4 regions of the Priestia sp. VA7 genome follow, and region 4 is predicted to be linked to each of the others. Evidence: predicted binding sites of a transcription regulator. Region 4 holds the regulator's gene; each other region holds the start of a gene.
What was found. The regulator Rex, encoded in region 4, represses fermentation and respiration genes when NADH is low (regulators of the CRP and FNR family bind a similar motif). The targets are predictions, from matches to a motif close to TTGTGAAATATTTCACAA.

Region 1 (5,995 bases), on a different contig from region 4:
GCCTCACTTACAAACTGTTTTTTTCGCTCAATTGTAATTTTTGGATGAGTTAATACATCCATTAATTCAGGTGTTTTAGCAAACACCTCTTCAACGATTTGTAGCTGGTCTTGCATTTCATCGATCATCTGTTTTTCTGTTGCTAATTGAAAAAGAGCTAGTGCATAGCGTTTGGCTACAGCTGGTTGACTCATCGTACATCCCCTACTTCTTGGATATATTCATGAATTAACTTCTCTTGATCTTGTTCAGAAAGTTCTTTTTCAATAACTTTCGACGCAATTAAAACAGATAATGAAGCAACTTGCTCACGTAACGCAGCAACTGCTTGATCTTTTTGCTGTTCGATTTCTTGTTTTGCTGCAGCTTTTAGACGCTCAGACTCTTCGCGTGCTGCCGCAATGATTTCTTCTTTTTTATCTTCTGCAGACTTTCTAGCGTTTTCCATCATTACTTGCACTTCTTGACGAGATTGCTTTAAGATTTCACGCTGCTCTTCAACAAGCTTCTTCGCTTCCTCATTTTGCTTTTCTGCTTCATCAATCTCACCGGCAATATGCTCTTCACGTTTTTTCATGATTCCCATTACAGGACCAAACGCGAATTTTTGAAGTAACGCAAGTAGGATAAGGAACATCACTAATTGGAAAAGAATATCTCCACCATTAATGCCTGCTGCTCCTAACACAAACATGTTCGACACGGCCATGTTCACTCCCTTCAGAGACTCCACATATATAATTTACTTATTAAAGACATAAAGTAATGGCGAAGGTTCTTTTGAATGATCTTCGCCACATGTAACACATTATTATTTACCTTGTACCATGAATGCAATAACTACGGCGATAATTGGAAGCGCCTCAACTAAGGCAACCCCAACGAACATCATTGAAGTTAATGTACCACGTGCTTCTGGTTGGCGAGCTGTGCCTTCAATCGTCTTAGAAACGATAAGACCGTTACCAATACCAGCACCTAGTGCCGCTAAACCAATCGCAATTGCAGATGCTATTAAACCCATTTTATAAAGTCCTCCCTTAATATATATGATTTTGTTTAACTAAGTTTTGTTTTGTCCAAATTGGGTATTACTTGAACAAAGCTTTATAAATTAATGGTCGCTACTCACTTTGTGAGATAAATAAACCATCGTTAACATTGTGAAAATGAAGGCCTGAATTGCGCCTACAAAAATACTGAATCCTTGCCATAAAAGCATTGGAATAGCAGCTCCAATTGTACCTAGGAAGCCTGTTGTTGCTAAACCAGCTAGCAAGCTTAACAAAATTTCCCCAGCATAAATATTACCGTAAAGACGAAGGCCAAGCGTTAACGTATTGGCAAACTCCTCGATAATCTTAAGCGGGAATAAAAACGCCATTGGCTTGAAGTAATCTTTCGTGTATGCAGAAAAACCTCGCATTTTAATACCATAATAATGTGATAGTACAACTACCATAACGGCTAACGTCAGCGTAATTGCTGGATCAGCGGTTGGCGATTTCCACCATAAGTTATGGTCAATCACGATGGCAAATGGAAGACCCAACATATTTGACACAAAAATGTACATAAGTAAAGTTACACCTAGCGTCAAAAAGCGGCCACCTGTTTTCCAATCCATATTGCTATTAACGAGTCCTTTAACAAAATCTAAGACCCATTCAATAAAGTTTTGTGCACCGCTTGGCTTCATAGCAAGAGTACGAGTACATAAAACTGCAATTAAGAATACAATAACAGAAGCTACGGTAACCATAAGCAAGTTACTTTGACTAAAAGTAAGGCCTAGAAACTCTATAGTTGGTGATTCATGACCCAACTGTGTTCACCTCTCTTTCTATCTTCTACGCATATTTTGAACAACTAAATCTATGATAATGACAACGTAATACGTCATTAATCCCACAACTACACTAATAATATGAAAGGTTTTTGGATAAGAGATGGTAATCACAACTGCGAGAGCAGCTGTTGCAAATCTTACAACAGTCCCAATTGAACGGGGCTTTTTCCCCTCATCCAACGCCTGTCCAAACTGCTCAAACTTTCTTACTAAGTTCCACAAATTATACAAACTCAGGGCGGTTCCTAAAATTAAACCTGCAAAAACAGCCTTATAACTTGTAAATCCCCAGCCGAGAACGTATAATGCTAACAAATACAATATGTATGAACGAAGTCTTGGAAAAACGTGCTGCAAATCCTGCATGAATTATTAATCTCCTGAAAAAAAATGGTGGACTGTCCGCAGCATCATAAAAACACCTGCTGCTAGCCCTGAAAGAAGGCCTAAAATCAAAAATAGTGGTTCGGTGTCAAGCCATTGATCAGCCCATCTTCCAGAGAATAAGCCAATTAAGACTGAACCTGCTAACTGTGATAGAATGATTGACACTAATGCCATCGCTTGCAAAGGATGACGGTTGCGATCTTTCATAAGCTCATACCCCTTTTGCAAAATTTTCTTTTTTCCGAATTCTCTATCGTTTTTATAGCTCAATATATGATAGAAAGGCAAAAAAAATTGCTAAAAAAGGTAAAAACAGCTAATAAAATACGCAGAAATATCAACGGTTTTCACAGGTTGAAAACCTTATCATTTATATTCCCTGTAAGCATACAATAGCGTATATTTAATGTCAATGTGTTTAAGCTAAAAACTTCACAATCTCTTCTTATTGTTCACATTTCTGCCACACATAAAACCTCTTCAAATGAAAACATTTAAAGAGGTTCATTCAATCGTTATTGTACTGTGTACAACCTGCTCTTGTCTATGCTTTTTCACAAATGCAAATATTTGGTACGCCCCCGGTACAAGCGATTCATCGATCGTTATTTTCCGTTTTCTCATGCCTCTTTCTACATCAACGTCAACATCTAAATACGATATAAACTGTAAAGACTGCTTATCAAAAAGAGCAACGCCTAACTCATCTGCTCCTTCAGGCAAAAACAGTTCATAGCTATAAGTATTTTTCTCTTTTTCCGCTGCTACTTGCAATCCCATGATACGAGGATAATCTGGAATGCTAACCATGTACATATAAGGAATCGAAAATGTTTCACGTGAATCATTTATTTCCAAATATCCGTCATATATACCTTTATTTTTAAAACGGGTCTGCACCGATAAAGTGACAGCTATTTCTTTTGTCTGATGGGGCTGCACCGTGACGGGTAATGGAACATCCCAGTTCACTCCTTCATCCCTTCTCGGAACGTTTAAGCGATACGTTTTTGCTTTATCAGACTGGTTATCAATTTTAAATGATAAGACTTTCTTTGATGGGCGCGTAAAAATACCGAAAGATAAAGAAGATGGATAAAATAAAGAGTCTGCTGTGACAGCTTTTGCTATTTGAATTCTCCCAGCTCCTTGTTCATATACGCGATACGTTTGACCATTTAGCTGCTGCATTACTTTACTTGTGTTCATCAATGAAGCTTTGACTTGTTCAGGAGACCAGTTCGGGTGAGCTTGTAAAATAAGAGCGCACGCTCCAGCTACATGGGGCGCAGCCATACTTGTTCCATGCATGCGTTCATATCCCCCAGGAACTGTACTATTAATGAAGTAACCAGGTGCGACGACGTCCGGCTTGATTCCCCAAGTAGTCGTTACAGGTCCTCTTGAACTGAAAGATGTGAGCAAGTCTTGCACCACTTGCTTGCCAGTACGTAAGTATGGCTGTTGAGACTGAATGTATTGACTAATGGTATCACCGTTTTTTTTACTTATCCATATCACTGGAATATTTACTGACTCTTGTAGTTTACCGATTATGCTTTTTTCAGTCGGACTATATAAAATAACGGCTTTTGCTCCTGCCTGTTCAGCTTGTTTAATCTTTTTTTCAACCACATTTCCTTCTGCTTTTAGCAAAATGACGTTACCCAACGCATGCTTTTGCTCTTTGAAGTATTCTTCATTTATTACACGCAGCGTTTGATTAAACGTCCATGGACGAGACCCTTCTACTGGCGCCATCATAATTTTTTCTTTGCTAAATCCAATTGTTAGAAATTGAACTGTTGTCGGGGAAACAGAAGCGCCAACCGAAATAGCTTTTCCCGCTGTACCTGGAGAGCCCACAGTCCATAAACCTGGACCTGAATTGCCGCTGGATGTAACCGTTACAATTCCTTTTTCAACAGCTCGATCTAACGCTAAGCTTGTTGGTAAATCAGGGCCATTCACATCATTTCCTAATGATAAATTAATAATATCTACATCATCTTGAATTGCTTTTTCGATAGCTAGAATAACACTTTCAGACGTTCCAGCTCCACCAGGTCCAAGAGCTCGGTATGCGTAGATCTCCGCTTGAGGTGCTACACCTTTAATATTTCCATTTGCTGCAATAATACCAGCTACATGAGTGCCATGCAGAGTAGGCTCTCCTTGCTCCCGAGTGGTTTCCATCGGCTCATAATCTTTATCTATTACATCATACCCTCCCCTGTAGGTTTGTTTTAAATCGGGATGAGAATAATCAACACCCGTATCGATGATGCCTACTTTGATCCCTTTTCCTGTTAAGCGCCGATTATAAGTATCAAATAAGCCCCTTACCTGTTCTGAGCCAATGAAGGTTACGCTATTTTCTTCTGCAACCTGGTAGTTTTTAATAGAATGTGAACCAATAATAGAAGGATTATGAGATAGTTTTTCCAAATCCGAGATGGAGCCGTTTAATGAAAGTCCTGTAAATACCGTGTGAAATTCGCTCTTAATCTTTATATTAGGATAATTTTTTTGTAGCTGATTTTTAAATTCCGCGAATTTTTCTTTTTCAACCATGACAATTATTGATTTTTCCTGATGATTCATTTCTTGTTTTATAGAAGGAAATATCGGATTGAACGACATTTGCCCTCCCCCGCTCCCTAATATAAAGCTAATCATTAACCATTTAATCCACATAAAAAAACACCTCTCACACTATCGTGTCTCAAAGAGACACTTTTCATGTGAAAGGTGTTTAGAAATCTTACGAAAGTGGATTAAAAGCTTCCGGTCTGTTTTCACGGCGGTTGAAATAGTAGCTAATAGCATCACAAATACGTTTAGAAGCTAAGCCATCTCCATAAGGATTCGATGCTTGTGACATTTGCTTATATACGTCTTCATCTATTAACAGCTCTTTTGCTAGCGTATAAATTGTTTCTTCTTCCGTTCCTGCTAGTTTGAGCGTTCCTGCTTCAATTCCTTCCGGTCGCTCTGTTGTATCACGAAGTACCAATACAGGTACGCCTAATGAAGGAGCTTCTTCTTGAACACCGCCCGAATCTGTCAAAATAATATGAGCGCGCTCAGCGAAGTTATGAAAGTCAATTACATCTAACGGTTCAATTAAATGAATGCGTGGATCATTTCCTAAGATATCGTTTGCTGTTTCTCTAACTACCGGATTCAAATGAACAGGATACACAACTTGCACATCTTCATGTTCATCCACAATACGTTTAACAGCACGGAACATGTTTTTCATTGGTTCGCCTAAATTTTCGCGTCGATGCGCCGTTAATAAAATAAGACGATCATCTCCCAATTTCGTTAACACTTCATGCTCATATGTCTCTTTTACTGTCGTTTTTAACGCATCGATAGCTGTGTTTCCAGTCACAAAGATTCGCTCTTCTTTTTTATTCTCTGCTTGCAAATTAGCTGCAGACTTATCTGTCGGAGCAAAGTGCAAATCAGCGAGAACGCCTGTAAGCTGACGGTTCATTTCTTCCGGATATGGAGAATATTTATTCCATGTGCGCAAACCTGCTTCAACATGTCCTACCTGAATTTGATTATAAAAAGCTGCTAGTCCGGCAATAAACGTCGTAGTTGTATCGCCGTGTACAAGTACGATGTCCGGCTTTACTTTTTTCATTACGTCGTCCAAACCTTCTAATCCTCTGGTCGTTACGTCCATAAGAGTTTGGCGATCTTTCATAATGTTAAGGTCATAGTCAGGCTGAATGTCAAAAATGC
Region 2 (5,995 bases), on a different contig from region 4:
ATTATTTCTAAAATAGTAGAATTTATATTACAAAAACAAAAAAAGAAAGCAGTTTGATTGTTAACGCTTTCTTTTTTTGTTGTACCTTAAATTTTTTTCAACATATGTTGAAAGGGTTTAATAAAGGTTTGTTTCCATTTTTATATATTCTTGGCATGAATCCTGCAAGAACAAAAAGCACCGGAGTTTTTTACATCTAAGATTGTTGAATCTATGAATTTAGGGCAGGAGGGATTACATGTTAGCACTTTTAGGGTTTTTAATTATTGGCGGATTTTTATTTTTAATTATGACCAATCATTTATCTGTATTGATTGCCTTAGTTCTCGTACCAACTGTTTTTGCGTTAATAGGCGGATTTGGGCTAGAAATGGGAGACATGATGTTAGAAGGCATTATAAAAGTAGCGCCTACAGGTATTATGATTGTTTTTGCAGTTTTGTACTTCGGCTTAATGATTGATACAGGCTTATTTAATCCTATGATTTCTAAAATGCTTCGTCTAGTTAAAGGAGATCCGTTAAAAGTAGTCGTAGGGACAGCTATCGTCACAATGCTTGTATCATTAGACGGAGACGGTGCATCTACTTTTATGATTACAATTACAGCGCTGCTACCTCTTTATAAAAGATTGAAGATGAATCCTCTTATTTTATCAGGAGTGGTTGCTTTAGGAGCAGGAGTTATGAACTTAGCTCCTTGGGGAGGACCTACTGCTAGAGCTATGACTACATTTAATGCAGATTCTTCTCAATTATTTAACCCTGTTATTCCCGCAATGATTGCTGGGATTGTATGGGTGTTAGCATCTGCGTTTTGGCTTGGGAAAAGGAGAGGCAGAGACTAGGAGTCATTGAACTGGAAGAACATGTACAAGGGTTTACAGAACATGCAGCTGCTCTAGAAGCAAAAGGACCACGGCTTTTTTGGTTTAATCTTGCTTTAACAATTTTGCTTCTTATCGCGTTAATTAAAGTATGGCTACCTTTACCGATTTTATTTATTGTCGCTTTTGCAATTGCTCTTTTAGTGAATTATCCCAATCCAGAAGAGCAGCAAAAACGTTTACTAAGCCATGCAAACAACGTGTTAATTGTTTCTACGATGATTTTTGCTGCAGGCATTTTCACGGGTATTCTGACAGGAACAAAGATGATAGATGGAATGGCCTCTGCAATGGTTAGTATTATCCCTGAATCACTAGCTTCTTACTTACCTGTACTAGTAGCGGTTACAAGTATGCCTCTTAGCTTAGTGTTTACACCGGATGCTTACTATTTCGGAGTATTACCAATTATTAGCCAGACGGCTTCTAACTTTGGCATCGATCCAATTGAAATTGGCAGAGCAGCTATTTTAGGACAGATGACGACTGGATTTCCATTAAGTCCTTTAACCGCCTCGACCTTTATCCTTGTAGGGTTAGCGGGAGTAAATTTAGGCGATCATCAGCGTTTTATCTTTAAGTGGGCATTTGGAACGACCATTGTTATGACGATTGTGGCATTAATAACGGGAGCAATTACTATTTGAGGTGATAAAAATGATAAGAATCGGATCAGGCGCAGGTTTTTCAGGAGATCGATTAGACCCAGCCGTTATATTGGCTGAAAAAGGAAATTTAGATTATTTAGTATTGGAATGTTTAGCCGAAAGAACAATCGCACTTGCCCAAAAAAGAAAAAGTCAAAACCCTTTAATGGGTTATGATTCCTTGTTAGAAAAAAGACTAGAGCTTCTTTTACCTATTATTAAGAAAAAGAAAGTGCGAATCATTACCAATATGGGAGCAGCAAATCCAATAGGTGCTGCTGAAAAAGTTGTTGAAATAGCTAACCGACTAAACATTAGGATAAAGGTAGCAGCCGTAACGGGAGATGATGTACTAAAGTTGATAGATAGAAATGGATTGACTCTAGAAACAAATGAACCGCTATCTCATTTTGGTAACGTTATATCTGCAAACGCTTACCTTGGTGTAGAAACAATGTTGCCAGCTCTAGAGACAGATGCTCAAGTTATTATTACTGGTAGAGTAGCAGATCCATCTTTATTTGTTGCTCCAATGGTACACCACTTCGGATGGTCCTTAGACGATGTAGATAAAATTGCTCAGGGAACAGTAATTGGACATTTATTGGAATGTGGAGGACAGGTAGCTGGTGGTTATTTTGCTGATCCTGGAAAAAAAGAAGTCCCAAAGCTTGCTGAATTAGGATTTCCATTTGCTGATGTTAAAGAAGATGGAACAGCCATTATTACTAAAGTAGAAGGGACAGGAGGAGTCATTAACTTAGCTACTATAAAAGAACAGATGCTTTACGAAGTAACTAACCCTCATCAATATATAACGCCGGATGTTATTGCTGACTTTACTTCGGTTCATTTACATGAAATTAAATTGAATCAAATTCAAGTATCTGGTGGAACAGGTATACCAAGGCCTGAAACGTTAAAAGTCAGCGTAGGTTATGAAGCAGGGGTTATTGGAGAAGGGGAAATTTCCTACGCTGGCTCCAATGCTCTAGCAAGAGCTAGGCTAGCTGGCGAAATTTTATATAGTCGTTTAAAAAATAAAGTAGTCGACTTAAGAATTGATTATATCGGTATTTCCTCCGTTCATAGAGTCTCTTTTCAAGACTCAGCTCCTTATGAAATCAGGCTGAGAGTAGCAGGGAAATGCCTTACTTCAAAGGAAGCATCCAAAATTGGAGAAGAAGTAGAAGCTCTTTATACGAACGGACCGGCAGGCGGAGGCGGAGCAAGAAAGTATGTTAATGAGGTAGTAGGAATTGTTTCGACGTTGATTTCACGAAACAAAATAAAAACGCATCTTGCATTAAAGGAGAGCTTAACAAATGAAAAAGAAATTATATGAACTTGCTCACAGTCGAGCTGGAGATAAAGGAAACACGCTTATGCTATCACTAATTCCATATGACGAAAAAGACTATTTCTTGCTACGTGAAAAAGTGACTGCTTTAGAAGTGAAAAAACACTTAAGAAATATTGTAGAAGGGGACATTGTTCGCTACGAAGTTCCTAATATATCAGCATTTCAATTTGTATGTCACCGCGCGTTACTTGGTGGGGTCACTACTTCTTTAGGAATGGATACGCACGGAAAGAGCTTAAGTTATGCCCTGCTGGAAATGGAAGTAGACATTTGAATAATAGTATAAAGGAGGTACTTTATCAGTGAACAATACGTCAATACAAAAAGTTCTAAGCTTTATTACTGTAGGAGTTCTTATTCTAGCTTTCCTTCCTTTAAATATTCTTGCAGCAAAAGAAGAAAATAATTATAGAAACGTAAAAAAACCAACCTCTTCAGTTTTATCAGGTACCTATTATTTGGAGCAGAAGGTTGAATTAAAGACAAACACACCAGGTGCGAAAACTTACTATACACTTGACGGGAGCACTCCGACTACTAAAAGCACTCAGTATACAAACCCGATTATTATTAATAACGATACGGTGCTTAAAGCAATTTCCATAAGAGGAAACGCGAAAAATAAAAATCAAAAGAATCATAGTGATCTAGCTATATTTACTTATTCATTTGAAAGTAGAGAATCTATAGCTACTCAATTTTTATCATTCACTTATAAAACAATGCCCTACCGACTTTATGTGCCTAAAGACTATGATTCTACAAAATCATATCCCTTGGTGCTATTCTTACATGGAGGTGGTGAACGAGGAAATGATAATACAAAACAGCTTCTTGGCAACGACGGGGCTATCGTTTGGGCTTCACCAGAAAATCAACGAAAGCATCCCGCTTTTATTTTAGCTCCTCAAGCTCGTAATGTACCAAGCGGAGGCTTCACCGTTACAAGAGACGATAACAACAAAGTCGACTTAGCAAAAGTATTCCAAACATCAGAAGATTTAAAAACGGCTTATGAAATTTTACAAAGTGTAAGAAAATCCTACAATATAGATCGTAATCGCCTTTATTCTACAGGATTATCTCAGGGAGGATTTGGCACATTTAACTTAAATATAGAACACCCTGATTTGTTTGCTGCTATGGTGCCGATAGCGGGAGGAGCCAATCCAGCTAAAGCGCACTTTCTTATCAACAAACCAATATGGGCATTTCATGCTGAAGACGATTCTATCATTCCTGTGGCCTATTCAAGGAATATAATAAGTGCTATAAAAAAATCTGGAGGGCATCCGCTATATACGGAATATCCTAAAGAGTTAGAGTATGATCATGCTTCGTGGGTTTCTGCGTATCAAAATCAGAAAATGATTGATTGGATGTTTCAGCAGGTGAAGCAAACAAATTAGTAAAAAATAAAGCTCGATACTTCATTATTCCTAAAAAGCTCTTCCAGTTAATAAGAACTGGAAGAGCTTTTTGCTTTTATAAGAATCTACCCGCTAGGAGCAAGGCATTTCACACCACATTTACCCAAATATGTGACGAAATTATGGTAAAGGTATTCAAAATAGATAAAAACCGCTTTAAGTGTGATAAATATCACACCCTTTAACAACGCAACATGATAATTTTTTAGAAGTAAGCAATATGTCATGACAAACTTCAATATGTTAGGAGGTTTTTAGCCTTTTGATCTGTTGAGATGCATCTTTAATATGAACGTTTATATACCATTATTATGTACAGAGATTTAGAGGAAGGGAGCCTGAGCTTAAGTGAGAAAGCAAAAATCCATGCATATTGGCAAGTTAATCATTCTCTCCGTATTCATTACAATTTTTTTAGCAGGCTGTGATAGTCGTTATTTGATTTTAAATCCGCAGGGGGCGGTGGCTCAAAAAGAATACCAGTTAATTATTTTTTCCATAATTTTATGCACAATTGTTGTGATTCCTGTTTTAGGTCTGCTTGTGTATATCGTTTTACGCTACCGTGATAAGCCTGGAAACAAAGCTCCGTATCGGCCAGACTGGGACGATAGCAAGCGTCTTGAATTTATTTGGTGGGGCATCCCCATTATTATTATCGGCATTTTAGGTTTTGCTACGGCCAAGACGACATATGACTTAGTAGATCCGCCGAAAAAAGATGTAAAGCCGCTAACAATTGAAGTAACATCTCTTGATTGGAAATGGTTATTTCAATATCCGGATCAAGATATTGCGACAGTCAACTATGTAGAAATTCCAAAAGGTGTGCCTGTTCAATTCGTGCTAACGTCAGATGCACCTATGAATTCTTTTTGGGTACCCCAGCTGGGAGGACAATTATATACCATGCCGGGAATGGCAATGGGGCTTTGGCTGCAAGCTGATCACAAGGGAGAATACTTTGGTTCGGGTGCTAATTTTACGGGTGAAGGGTTCGCTCATATGAACTTTAAAGTTAAATCTACATCGACAAAAGAATTTAATCAATGGGTAAAGCAAGTGAAAGAAACATCACCAGCTTTAACAAAAGCTGATTATAGCAACCTTGCCCAACAAGGTCTTTCTCTAGAAAAATCGTATTCTACCATTCCTAAAGGCTTATTCCAAGAAATTGTCATTAAAAACGGCGGTCAATATTATAGTCAGCATCATCATATGCAAAATGAAGACATGAAGACTATGAATGTGGCTTCTGAAGAACAAGTACATGCACAGCACGAGCACCAGGAAGGAGGAAACTAAATTGTTAGACAAATTAAAAGATTTTTCATCTCATTTTTTCGTGACAGGAGAACCGATGATTTACGGAGCAGATGTCGCCATTTTATTAACACTAGCCGGTATTATTTTTGTTCTTACTTATCTTAAAAAATGGAAGTGGCTATGGCGTGAGTGGCTCACAACGGTGGATCATAAGAAAATTGGAATCATGTATATGCTTTCTTCATTGTTAATGCTGTTTCGAGGCGGAGTAGATGCATTATTAATGCGTATGCAGCTAGCGTTTCCCCAGTGGCATTTTCTAGATTCTAATCATTACAACGAAATTTTCACTACGCACGGAACCATTATGATTCTATTTATGGCAATGCCGCTTATGTTTGCG
Region 3 (5,995 bases), on a different contig from region 4:
TTCTATTATGCTTTTTTATCTGAAACAGCCCTGAATAATAGCTGAAAGCAAGCTGAAAATAGTAGCTATTCTTATATCTTCAGCTAACTTTAAGCTTCTATTCGTCTTATTCTCAGAAATCTTTTGCATAATGAACGGCGTACTAGATAAAACCCCATAAATTAGACGGAAAGTCTAATTGTGAAAAAGGAGGAAATTCAAGGATGATTAAATGGGCAAAAGTATTGTCTACATCTGCTTTAGGAACTGCAATCGCATGTAGCTCTATTACAACGAGTCACGCTGCAGAAATGAAGACAGCGAAAGCAGAAACAACTGAACATATGAGTATTTCTCAAGCTCAGGCAAAAGGTATTGCTCTGCAAGATTGCAAAGGGACAGTTACGTCTATGGAATTTAAGCAGGAATCAAGTGTGTATGTAATTACAATTGTAACGAACAGCCTTGAGCAAAGAATCGTAGAAGTAAATGCAAGTACCGGAAAAGTAGTAAAGAAGCAAGAGGTGAAATTATGGACACAAACTCAAGTGAAAGAATCTGTTTCTAAGCAGTATAAAGGCGTTATTCAATCTATTACATTTAACAAAGAAACGCGTGAATATACGTTAACCGTAGTAGATGGCAAAGTAGAATATACGCTAACCGTGGATGGTCTAACCGGAAAAGTCATTCATGAGAATAAAAAAGAGCTGCAGCTAATGTCAAAGCAAAAAATAAAAGAAGCAATTGCCAAACAATATAGTGGTTACTTATATAGTCTAGAGTTTAGTGAATCCGCTAGTGAGTATATTGCAGTGATTCTTAAAGATAGCATTCAATATACAGTAACGTTAGATGCTTTCACAGGAAAAGTAGTCAATATTTCTCAGCAAGCCGTGAAGCTATTAACGAGACAAGATGCAAAAGATCTTGCATTGGCTACATATGCAGGTAAGGTGAGAATGGTAGAATATGATCAAAACGCAGCGATTTTCACAGTAAAAATAATCAAAGATAATACGGAATACACAGTTACAATCGATGCGGTTTCAAGTGAAATCATACATGTAAAACAAGATAAGCTTCAGCCGTTAACGGAAAACGCTGTAAAAGATCTTGCTTTGAAACATCAAGAAGGAAAAGTAGAGCATATTGAGCTTATAACAGAAAACTCAATAACTGTATACGTATTAACCTTAGTGAGCGGAAGCAAGCAGCAGACGCTTAAGTTCAATGCTTATACGGGACAAGAGTGCTCATAATTTTTTATCTTAAAACATACATTTCATTTTTCATTCATATCAAGCAGAGGGTGCTTCAAGGCATCCTCTGCTTTTCTATTTATAACTAGAAACGGGGCTGGTTATCTATGTTAAGATAAATGTAGATTATTGTTGTAAAATGGATAGAACTAGAATGAAATAAATTAAATAGATAGGGTGTACACATGAGAAAAGAAGTACAAGTTATAGCCAAAGAAGCTTTTATTAAAAAAGTGAACAAGGGTTATCCACTCATTGAAAAAGATGCGCTTGTTGATGGTCATAAACTGCAAGAAGAAGGGGTTATTATTAACTTAGTCACTCCGAAGAATCAATTTTTAGCCAAAGGCTATTATGGAAAACAAAACAAAGGCTACGGATGGATTCTTACGAAGAAGAAAAGTGAGCAAATTGACGCGGCGTTTTTTGCTAGAAAAATTCAGCAAGCTATTGCCTCTCGTCATGACTTTTATGCATCTGAAGACACAACTGCTTTTCGCGTATTTAATAGTGAAGGTGACGGAATCGGCGGCTTGATTATTGATTATTATGACGGATATTACGTCATGAGTTGGTATAGTGAAGGAATTTATCAATTTAAAGAATACGTCATTGAAGCCTTAAAGTCTGCGCCTAACTTTAAAGGGCTGTACCAGAAAAAACGTTTTAACGTAAAAGGTCAGTATATTGAAGAAGATGATTTTGTAGCAGGGGACAAAGGTGAATTTCCTTTAATTGTAAAAGAAAATGGTGTTCGTTTTGCCGTTTACTTAAATGACGGAGCAATGGTGGGAGTCTTTTTAGATCAGCGAGACGTCCGTAAAACTATTCGAGATAAATATGCAAAAGGAAAGACCGTCTTAAATATGTTTTCGTATACAGGCGCATTTTCAGTGGCGGCCGCTCTTGGAGGAGCTGCGAAAACAACAAGTGTCGATTTAGCCAATCGCAGCTTGGCAAAAACAATTGAGCAATTTAGTGTAAATGGAATTGATCACGAAGCACAGGACATTATCGTAGAAGATGTTTTTAAGTATTTTAAATATGCGGTTAAGAAGAATATGACGTTCGATCTTGTAGTGCTAGATCCGCCAAGCTTTGCTAAGTCGAAAAAGCATACGTTTAGCGCAGCAAAAGACTACAAAGATTTATTAAAAGAAGCCATTGCGCTTACAAAGCCAAACGGTGTCATTGTAGCATCTACGAATGCAAGCAATTTTGATATGAAAAAATTCCATTCGTTTATTGAAAAAGCTTTTAATGAAAAAGGGGAACGGTACAAAATGATGGAGCAGTTCGCTCTTCCAGCTGATTTTAAAACAATAAAAGAATTTAAGTCAGGTAATTATTTAAAAGTCGTGTTTATTCAAAAAGTAAATCGCTAAATGCAAGGCTGCATGATGAACTCATGCAGTTTATTTATTTTTAATAAAATAACGCTTACAAGCTATTTTGAAGGGAATAAAATGAAGGTAAGAGATAAATATTGTCAATATATATGATAAAATAATAAAGGAATTATGCTCAACATTTCACAATTTTACAATATCATCCTTACTAAACGTATTTTTACAATTATTTTATTTTAAATGGGATAAGTATTGGGTACGAAGTGGAAAGAGCATACTATTACTATTATTTAAAAACATGAAAGGAGAAAGATTATGGCTGAAACAACAAAAAAGCCTGCCGGCGAAGTGAAATTTATTCCTTTATTAATTTGTCTGGCAATCGGACTTATTTTATGGTTTATTACACCTCCGTCTGGACTTGATGTGAAGGCTTGGCACTTATTCGCTATTTTTGTGGCTACTATCGTAGGGCTTATCATTAAACCATTGCCATTAGGCAGTGTAGCTATTTTATCTTTAACCATTATTGTATTAACTAATACATTAACACTTGAACAATCGCTCAGCGGTTTTCAAAATACGACGATTTGGTTAATCGTTATTGCATTCTTTATTTCTAGAGGTTTTATTAAGACTGGTCTAGGAACAAGGGTTGCCTACATCTTTGTTCGTTTGTTCGGTAAAAAGACGTTGGGATTATCGTATTCTCTTATCGTAAGTGACTTGCTTTTATCACCTGCAATGCCGTCTAATACAGCGCGAGCTGGAGGAATTATTCTTCCAATCATTCGTTCTTTATCCGAAACATACGGATCCAGAACTGGAGACGGTACGGAGCGCAGAGTCGGCGCTTTCTTAACAAAAGTATCGTTTCAAGGAGATATGATCACATCCGCTATGTTCGTAACGGCAATGGCGGCCAATCCTCTTGCTGTTAAAATGACGGAACAAATTACAGGCAAGACTATTTCATGGGTTGGCTGGGCAGCGGCTGCAATTGTACCTGGAATTATTAGTTTAATTGTTATTCCGCTTGTTATTTATAAGCTGTATCCGCCAGAATTAAAAGAAACGCCGGAAGCATCTGAAATTGCAGCAAAAAAACTAAATGAAATGGGTCCGTTAAAGAAAGAAGAATGGTACATGATTGGCGTATTTTTACTTCTTCTTGTGCTGTGGATTTTTGGAGCTAATTTAAATATTAATGCAACAACAACTGCTTTTATTGGTCTATGTGCGCTGCTTTTAACGCAAGTGTTAAGCTGGTCGGACATCAAAAAAGAACAGGGAGCATGGGATACATTAGTTTGGTTTGCTGTTTTGGTTATGATGGCAACCTTCTTAAATGATCTAGGCATGATTCCTTGGTTCAGTGATCTGATGAAAGGCACTGTTAGTCATATGTCTTGGATGACGGCGTTGATTGTACTAGCTGTTGCGTATTTTTATTCTCACTACTTTTTTGCGAGTAATACGGCTCACGTCAGCGCTATGTACGCAGCATTTTTATCTGTCATCGTGGCCGCTGGTGCGCCTCCGTTACTGTCAGCATTAATTTTAGCGTTCTTTAGCAATTTATTTGGCTGTTTAACTCACTACGGCAGTGGACCGGCACCGGTGTTCTTCGGTAGTGGATATGTAACGCAGCAAAAATGGTGGTCGCTCGGCTTTTTAATTTCAATTATTCATATTATCATTTGGATTGGAATTGGCGGCTTGTGGTGGAAACTGCTAGGTCTATGGTAAAAAAAAAACAGTGGCGCAAGCCACTGTTTTTTTATGCTTCAGCCCAAACGGATACAGAGCCGCCATTGACAGGGAACTGTCCGTAGCCATCTTCTTCAATCACAACTTGATCTTCTCGGTTGTTTGTGAAGTCAATCCATGTTTGTCCACTTCGGTGTTCGCCGACGAACATTCTCTTTTCGCCATCTTCGCCGTTTGACATCACTACAGCGCATCCAGACTTCTCAAATTCCTCTACACCATGCCTTACCCATCCAATGGTATTCGGGTGATCAAAATAATCGTCTTGCTGGCCGTATGCTTTGTCATAGCGTACATGCAAGAGAGCGGAAATATCTTTTTCTTTTCCCTCAATTGGGTGCTCTCCGCCTATCCCAAAATAGTCTCCGTAAAACACACAAGGATAGCCGTCTTCACGAAGTAAGATTAGAGCGTAAGCACTTTGTTTGAACCAATCTTCTACCCACGATTCTAAAGATTCATTTGGCTGAGAGTCATGGTTATCTACAAATGTGACAACATTCAAAGGGTGAGTCTTGACTAATGTATCATCAAAAATCGTGGTTAAATCAAAATCTCTTCCTTGCTGAGAGGCTTCATGTAGTTTATAGTGCAGAGATACGTCAAACAAATCGATTTGATAATCAATCACGTCTAGGAATTCCTGACAGGCTGTTAACTCTGGATTCCAAAACTCTCCCACAAAATAAAATGGCTTTTCTTGAGAAGAGGACAATTCGTGGGCAAACTCTTTAATAAAATCGTGGTTAATATGTTTAATGGCGTCTAATCGATAACCGTCGCACTGCAGGGTGTCTGCTAACCATTTTCCCCATTTGATCATTTCTTCTCGAACTTCAGGGTGATCGTAATCAATATTCGCAAACATTAAATAATCATAGTTGCCAAACTCTTGATCGACATTTTCGTTCCAGCTTTTGTTTTCTCCGGCAATACGAAAAACGCCTTCTTTTCCATTTTTATCGTCGTAATCAGTGCCGTTAAAATGATTAAAGTTCCATTTGAAAGAAGAATATTGATCGCCGCGCCCTTCAAATGTAAACTTTGTCCACCCTTCAATTTCAAAAGGTTCAGAAATTTCTTCTGTTCGGTTCATGGGGTCCACTTCAATGACGTGGAACGTTTCTTTTTCATCTGCTGCAGCTTTATGGTTCATTACAATATCCACATAGACATTAATTCCATGATTATGACAGGCATCAATCGCTTCATGCAGCTCTTGCTTGGTTCCATACTTTGTACGAACGGTTCCTTTTTGATCAAATTCGCCAAGATCGTATAAGTCGTAAACGCCGTAGCCATTATCCTCTGATGAAACACCTTTTGTAACAGGCGGAATCCACACGGAATCAATTCCTTGTTCTTTTAGTTGAGGAGCGAGCTCTTTGAGGCGTTGCCAATGCTCGCCATCAGCTGGCACATGCCATTCGAAAAATTGCATAATTGTATGATTCCGTTCCAAGTTAAATCATCCTCCTTTTAAATAAAAAGATATAATCGCTCACGGACAGTTCTTTAGAATCAAATGAGGAATTGATTATATTTTTTCTTTTAACGTTCCTGTTATCCCTATTCTTTAAACCTTTTTCAACATATGAAGCTTAAGAAAATCTTAAGATTTACCCTTCCTTTTTC
Region 4 (5,995 bases):
AATTCTGCATCAATTGATTTGGCCAGTGCCTTCACGAGCATCGTTTTCCCCACACCCGGCACATCTTCAAGCAAAATATGCCCCTCTGCAAGCAAAGCAACCAAACTCAACGTAGATACCTGACGCTTTCCAATCACAATGTGATCGATGTTTTCTAATACTTGGTTTAATTTATTATTAATATGATCCAGCTGAATCAATAAAGCTCCCCCTTAAAAATCAGTTAAGTCTTGAGTTTAGTATGTTTTTCAATAAACATAGTACTATTTTAACAAATTTTAAAAAAATCTGAAAATATTAATGCACGCAAAAAAGCGACCAAGTGAGTACTTGGTCGCTTTTTCAGAGAGGGCAGTGATTACATCATGCCGCCCATTCCACCCATGCCGCCCATGTCAGGCATTGCAGGTGCTCCGCCTTCTTCTGGCTTGTCAGCAACAACTGCTTCAGTTGTTAAGAACATAGCCGCTACAGAAGAAGCATTTTGAAGAGCTGAACGCGTTACTTTTGTTGGGTCAACGATACCAGTGTCTAGCATGTTTACCCACTCGCCAGTTGCAGCATTAAATCCAGTTCCAACTGCTTCGCCTTTTAGACGCTCAACGATTACTGATCCTTCTAAACCAGCGTTGTGAGCGATTTGACGTACAGGCTCTTCAATCGCACGTAATACGATGTTGATACCTGTAGCAGTGTCACCGTCAGCTTCGATGCTTGCTACTTTATTATAGATATTTACTAATGCAGTACCACCACCAGCTACGATACCTTCTTCAACCGCAGCACGCGTAGAGTTTAATGCATCTTCAATACGTAATTTACGTTCTTTTAACTCAGTTTCAGTTGCCGCACCCACTTTAATTACAGCTACGCCACCAGCAAGTTTTGCTAAGCGCTCTTGTAATTTTTCACGGTCAAACTCTGAAGTTGTTTCTTCAAGCTGAGCTTTGATTTGGTTTACGCGTGCTAGGATGTCTTCTGCGTTTCCTGCACCGTTTACAACCGTTGTATTTTCTTTTGTTACAACAATTTTAGAAGCGCGACCTAATTGATCAATGCTTGCTGTTTTTAGGTCGAGACCAAGCTCTTCAGTGATTACTTCTCCGCCTGTTAAGATCGCAACGTCTTGTAGCATTGCTTTACGACGATCACCGAAACCAGGAGCTTTAACAGCTACAGCTGTGAATGTACCACGAAGTTTGTTCACAACTAATGTTGCTAAAGCTTCGCCTTCTACGTCTTCAGCGATGATTAATAGGGGCTTGCCTTGTTGAACAACTTGCTCTAATACCGGTAAGATTTCTTGAATGTTACCGATTTTTTTGTCTGTGATTAAGATGTATGGATCATCTAATACAGCTTCCATTTTATCTGAATCAGTTACCATGTAAGGAGATGCATATCCACGGTCAAACTGCATACCTTCTACCACTTCTAATTCAGTTGTGAAACCTTTTGATTCTTCAAGTGTGATAACGCCGTCGTTACCAACGCGCTCCATTGCTTCAGCAATTAATTGACCTACTTCTTCGTCAGCTGCTGAGATAGCCGCTACTTGAGCAATTGAATCTTTACCTTGAATTGGTTTAGAGATTGCTTTTAGTTCTTCAACCGCTACAGCTACTGCTTTTTCCATACCTTTACGGATACCCATTGGGTTAGCACCAGCCGTTACGTTTTTAAGACCTTCTCTGATCATTGCTTGCGCTAAAACTGTTGCAGTAGTTGTACCGTCACCAGCGACGTCGTTTGTTTTGCTAGCAACTTCGGCTACTAATTTAGCACCCATATTTTCAAATGCGTCTTCTAATTCGATTTCTTTTGCAATTGTTACACCGTCATTTGTAATAAGCGGTGAACCGAATTTCTTTTCTAATACAACGTTACGACCTTTTGGTCCAAGCGTTACTTTTACAGCATTTGCCAATGTGTCTACACCACGTAGCATTGCGCGACGTGCTTCTTCGCTAAATTTAATGTCTTTTGCCATGTTCTTTGACCTCCTCAAGATTTTCTTAATAATCTATTTTTTACGTATGATAAGTTTGTGGTTAAAATTAGCCGATTACAGCTAAAATATCGCTTTCGCGTAAAATTAAGTATTCAGTACCTTCGTATTTCACTTCAGTACCCGCATATTTTGAGAAGATGATACGATCGCCCGCAGCTACTTCTAAAGCTACACGCTCACCGCTTTCTAATACTCGGCCTGTACCAACAGCAACAATTTTACCCTCTTGTGGTTTTTCTTTTGCACTGTCCGGTAACACGATACCGCTTGCTGTTTTTTCCTCAGATTTTACAAGTTCAATCACTACGCGATCACCTAATGGCTTTAACAAGTGAAACAACCTCCTCAAATAATATGTTTGCATTTTTATTAGCACTCAAGCTCAACGAGTGCTAACACAATTATTATATTAAAACAAAGTGGGTTTTTTTTGCAAGTATTAAACAAAAAAAATTTAAAATTTACGAAAACTACATATAATAGTCTTAGATTTCGACGATTTTGAGAAATAAAGCATTCTTTTCTCTGTTCAATAATATGTATGTTACAATACGAGCAAGAAGAAATTACTGACTTCACAGTACTTCTTCGACATATATACATAAAAACCTTTTAAAGGAGTATAGAAGATTGGAAAAACGTTATTGGTATGTTATCCTCACCTACATCCTTATGCAGTTTTCAGGAGTTGTTGGTATACCGCTGTTAAAATTAACAGGAATGTTTGATCAATATCCAGTTCGAACAGCGACTGTCATGCTTTTGACTTATTGGACCATCATTAGCTTTATCCTTGGTTTACTTATTGTCTTACTGCTGCTGCGCCGTGACATGTCCATGCGTATAGAACATGCGGGAACAACGGTAACTGTGGTCTGGTCAGTCCTTGGGGTGTTCCTGGCTATGGCTGGTCAAGCTGTAGCAGGGATGATTGAGCACGCTCTTGGCATTACCCAAGTATCTGAAAATACACAAAACATTGTTAATCTTGTTAAAGCAACGCCGTTCCTTATTGTCGTTACGTCTGTTATTGGACCAATTCTAGAAGAGATTATTTTTCGAAAGATTATTTTCGGTTCTCTTCACAAACGATATAATTTTTTTATCTCTGCATTTATTAGTTCCCTTATTTTCGCTGCCGTACACTGGGATTTTAAACATTTGCTCGTGTATACAGCCATGGGATTTGTATTTGCATTCCTTTATGCAAGAACAAAACTAATTATTGTACCCATTATTGCTCACGTGTTGATGAATACAATCGTTATTTTATCTCAAACTATTTTTGCAGATAAAATTATAGAAATGCAAAAGCAAGCAGAACAAATGCAGTTTATTTTTGGAGGCATGTTTTTATGAAGAATATCCCTTTAACACGAGGGTTTATTTATATTATTATGGGGATTTTATTCACCTACCTGGCTATTCAAAATGCTCAGGAAACCGTGTGGAACTTCCCTACGATCTTATTTGCACTCGTAGCCGCATTCGATTTCAGATTTGCGGTTCGCATTTTTATCTTGCACTATAAAATTAAAAAGTTGCAGCAGCAATATAAAAATCAAGATGATTCATCTAAATAAAAAAACCACTGTTTCAGTGGTTTTTTTACATACTAACATCTTCTCTTTCTTGCTCTGCCCTTGCCTTTAACACTTTGCGATACGAAATGCGGGAAATAATGATGCTGATTTCATACAAAATTAAGAGCGGCACTGTCACCATCATGTGCGAGAGCAATTCCGGTGGTGTAATCAGTGCGGCAATAACTAGCAGTACGAAATAGGCATACTTTCGAATTTGAGATAAAAACATAGGCGTTATAATTCCTAATCGCGTCAAAAACATGACGACGACAGGAAGCTGAAACAACAGGCCAAAAGGCAGTGTGAGCTGCATTAAAAAAGAAAAGTATTCATTAATGCCAATCACTTGGTTTACATTCAGCTCATCGGAAACCCGCGTCATAAAATCGACGACAAATGGAAACAACACAAAATAAGAAAAAGAGACACCGCCGATAAAGAGAAAAATGGAAACAGGAATATATCCAAGCGTTACCTTACGCTCTTTTTCATATAAACCAGGACTAACAAATGCCCAAAGTTGATACAGTGCAACAGGAGCTGCAAGTACACAGCCGATAATAACAGCAAACTGCATATAAATCTTAACTGGATCTGTTAGCCTAAATGCATTCATCGTTAAATTTTTTGCCTCATCAGCATGCTGTAAATAGACAATAACCTTATCCGCTATAAAAAAGCCGCCAATTGTGGCAATGACAAAGAAAAATAAAACAATTAAAATGCGTTTTCGCAGCTCTCCTATATGATCATATATTGACATTTCTTGTTCGGTCATACTATGATCACCCTTTTACTCTTTGTCATCTACTTGACGCTGTTTATCTTTTTCACGATCTTCTGATGCACCGCTAGCGGCATGCTTAAACTCTCTAAGCGTTTGCCCGACTGATCTTCCTAGCTCCGGTAACCGTTTCGGTCCAAAAATAAGCAGTGCTACAATCGCAATAATAATCCAACTACCTGCTCCAATCCCCATATTTCCACTCTCCTTATTAATTTAGACTTAAGGAAATCGTAACACAGTCCATCTTATTCAACAGGATAATTTTTCAAAAAGTAGACAAGCGACTGTAATTCTACAGCCAGATCAATATGATGCAGTCGAATCTCATCCGGTACGTTTAAGCGTGCAGGAGTGAAGTTTAAAATCCCTTTAATTCCGCAATTCACTAAACGATCGGTAATTTGCTGAGCCACAGTGGCAGGAACGGTTAAAATCGCCACTGAGATATCATCACTCATATAATCTTCCAATTGGTCAAGGTGATAAACCGGCACGTCGCCTACTTTTGTACCGACTTTATCTTCTATCACATCAAAAGCGCACTCAATTTTGGTGTTATTATTTTTAATAAAATTATAATTTAAAAAGGCCGTTCCCAGATTCCCTACGCCAATCAGTGCTACTTTCGTTACTTCATCTTGGTCTAACGTTTTACGGAAAAATGTAAGTAAATAATTTACATTGTAGCCGTATCCCTTTTTCCCTAATGCTCCAAAGTAAGAAAAATCCCGACGAATAGTAGCAGAATCAACTTTCACTGCCTCACTTAACTCCGCTGACGAAACACGCTGTTTACCAGAAGCATGCAAGTTTTTTAAAAAACGATAATAAAGCGGCAATCGTTTAGCCGTTGCTTGTGGTATTTTTAATTGTTCAGTGTTCACGTTGTACCCCCTCAGTTCATGTATGTCATTACTAACATTTTCAAGTCATATTGCATTACCTTTCACAAAGCCTCAACCGCTCCGAGGTAGCGCTTCCAATTCTCTCTCTTTTCTCTTGTTTTATATATACTCCGCTTCATACCCCGACTCCTTTTGGCTATCCAGCACTACTTAAAGTCGGTAGTTAGAACGAAGCAATTAGCCCTTCAAAGGATCCGTTTGTTAGTCATGACGGGTTTTCTACATCCATCATATATAAGTTCAGAGATGCACTTATCTCTTATTTTAACATAGTATCCTGTATAAAATGTGCAGGTAAAATCATTTTATTTCATGAATCAAAACATTCGCTTCATCATTTGTCCTTGTCCCTCTACAAATTACAAACGCTTGTAGGAAGAACTTGTAGTTGAAAATATGTTAAAATACACTATGGATATACTACTAGAGGTGAAAAAATGATTATTCTACAATTGAACGGTATTACAAAATACTATGGGGCAGAACCCATTTTATCGAATATAAAGTTAGAAGTACAATCAAAAGACCGCATTGCCCTAGTGGGACGAAACGGTGCTGGTAAATCAACTTTATTAAAAATTATTGCTGAGCAGCTTTCTTATGACAGCGGAGAAATTATTAAACCTAAAGGTGTTTCCATTGATTATATGGGACAAGATACAGTTCTTGAGTCAACACTCTCCATATGGGAAGAAATGATGACGGT

Region 1: a site for Rex is predicted at 2,657-2,674, ahead of AC0C45_RS23255 (AtpZ/AtpI family protein). Genes of this name have one in related genera too.
Region 2: a site for Rex is predicted at 4,487-4,504, ahead of AC0C45_RS18860 (cytochrome c oxidase subunit II). Genes of this name have one in related genera too.
Region 3: a site for Rex is predicted at 2,762-2,779, ahead of AC0C45_RS23705 (anion permease). Genes of this name have one in related genera too.

The regions. Positions count from the first base shown of each region.
Region 1 is NZ_JBVQPN010000005.1:223,571-229,565, forward strand. It holds gene AC0C45_RS23230 (F0F1 ATP synthase subunit delta) at 1-194, opposite strand, end outside; gene AC0C45_RS23235 (F0F1 ATP synthase subunit B) at 191-709, opposite strand; gene atpE (F0F1 ATP synthase subunit C) at 812-1,024, opposite strand; gene atpB (F0F1 ATP synthase subunit A) at 1,115-1,825, opposite strand; gene AC0C45_RS23250 (ATP synthase subunit I) at 1,844-2,215, opposite strand; gene AC0C45_RS23255 (AtpZ/AtpI family protein) at 2,222-2,443, opposite strand; gene AC0C45_RS23260 (S8 family serine peptidase) at 2,741-4,933, opposite strand; gene wecB (non-hydrolyzing UDP-N-acetylglucosamine 2-epimerase) at 5,001-5,995, opposite strand, start outside.
Region 2 is NZ_JBVQPN010000004.1:197,473-203,467, forward strand. It holds partial or broken gene AC0C45_RS18840 (CitMHS family transporter) at 290-1,533, shown strand; gene AC0C45_RS18845 (acyclic terpene utilization AtuA family protein) at 1,544-2,878, shown strand; gene AC0C45_RS18850 (AtuA-related protein) at 2,859-3,170, shown strand; gene AC0C45_RS18855 (chitobiase/beta-hexosaminidase C-terminal domain-containing protein) at 3,199-4,305, shown strand; gene AC0C45_RS18860 (cytochrome c oxidase subunit II) at 4,693-5,631, shown strand; gene qoxB (cytochrome aa3 quinol oxidase subunit I) at 5,633-5,995, shown strand, end outside.
Region 3 is NZ_JBVQPN010000005.1:322,865-328,859, reverse strand. It holds gene AC0C45_RS23715 (PepSY domain-containing protein) at 204-1,241, shown strand; gene AC0C45_RS23710 (class I SAM-dependent rRNA methyltransferase) at 1,427-2,626, shown strand; gene AC0C45_RS23705 (anion permease) at 2,906-4,339, shown strand; gene AC0C45_RS23700 (alpha-amylase) at 4,371-5,822, opposite strand.
Region 4 is NZ_JBVQPN010000020.1:5,249-11,243, reverse strand. It holds gene AC0C45_RS29355 (AAA family ATPase) at 1-200, opposite strand, end outside; gene groL (chaperonin GroEL) at 359-1,990, opposite strand; gene groES (co-chaperone GroES) at 2,058-2,342, opposite strand; gene AC0C45_RS29340 (CPBP family intramembrane glutamic endopeptidase) at 2,642-3,370, shown strand; gene AC0C45_RS29335 (YdiK family protein) at 3,367-3,594, shown strand; gene tatC (twin-arginine translocase subunit TatC) at 3,620-4,375, opposite strand; gene tatA (twin-arginine translocase TatA/TatE family subunit) at 4,391-4,576, opposite strand; gene AC0C45_RS29320 (redox-sensing transcriptional repressor Rex) at 4,630-5,268, opposite strand; gene AC0C45_RS29315 (ABC-F family ATP-binding cassette domain-containing protein) at 5,727-5,995, shown strand, end outside.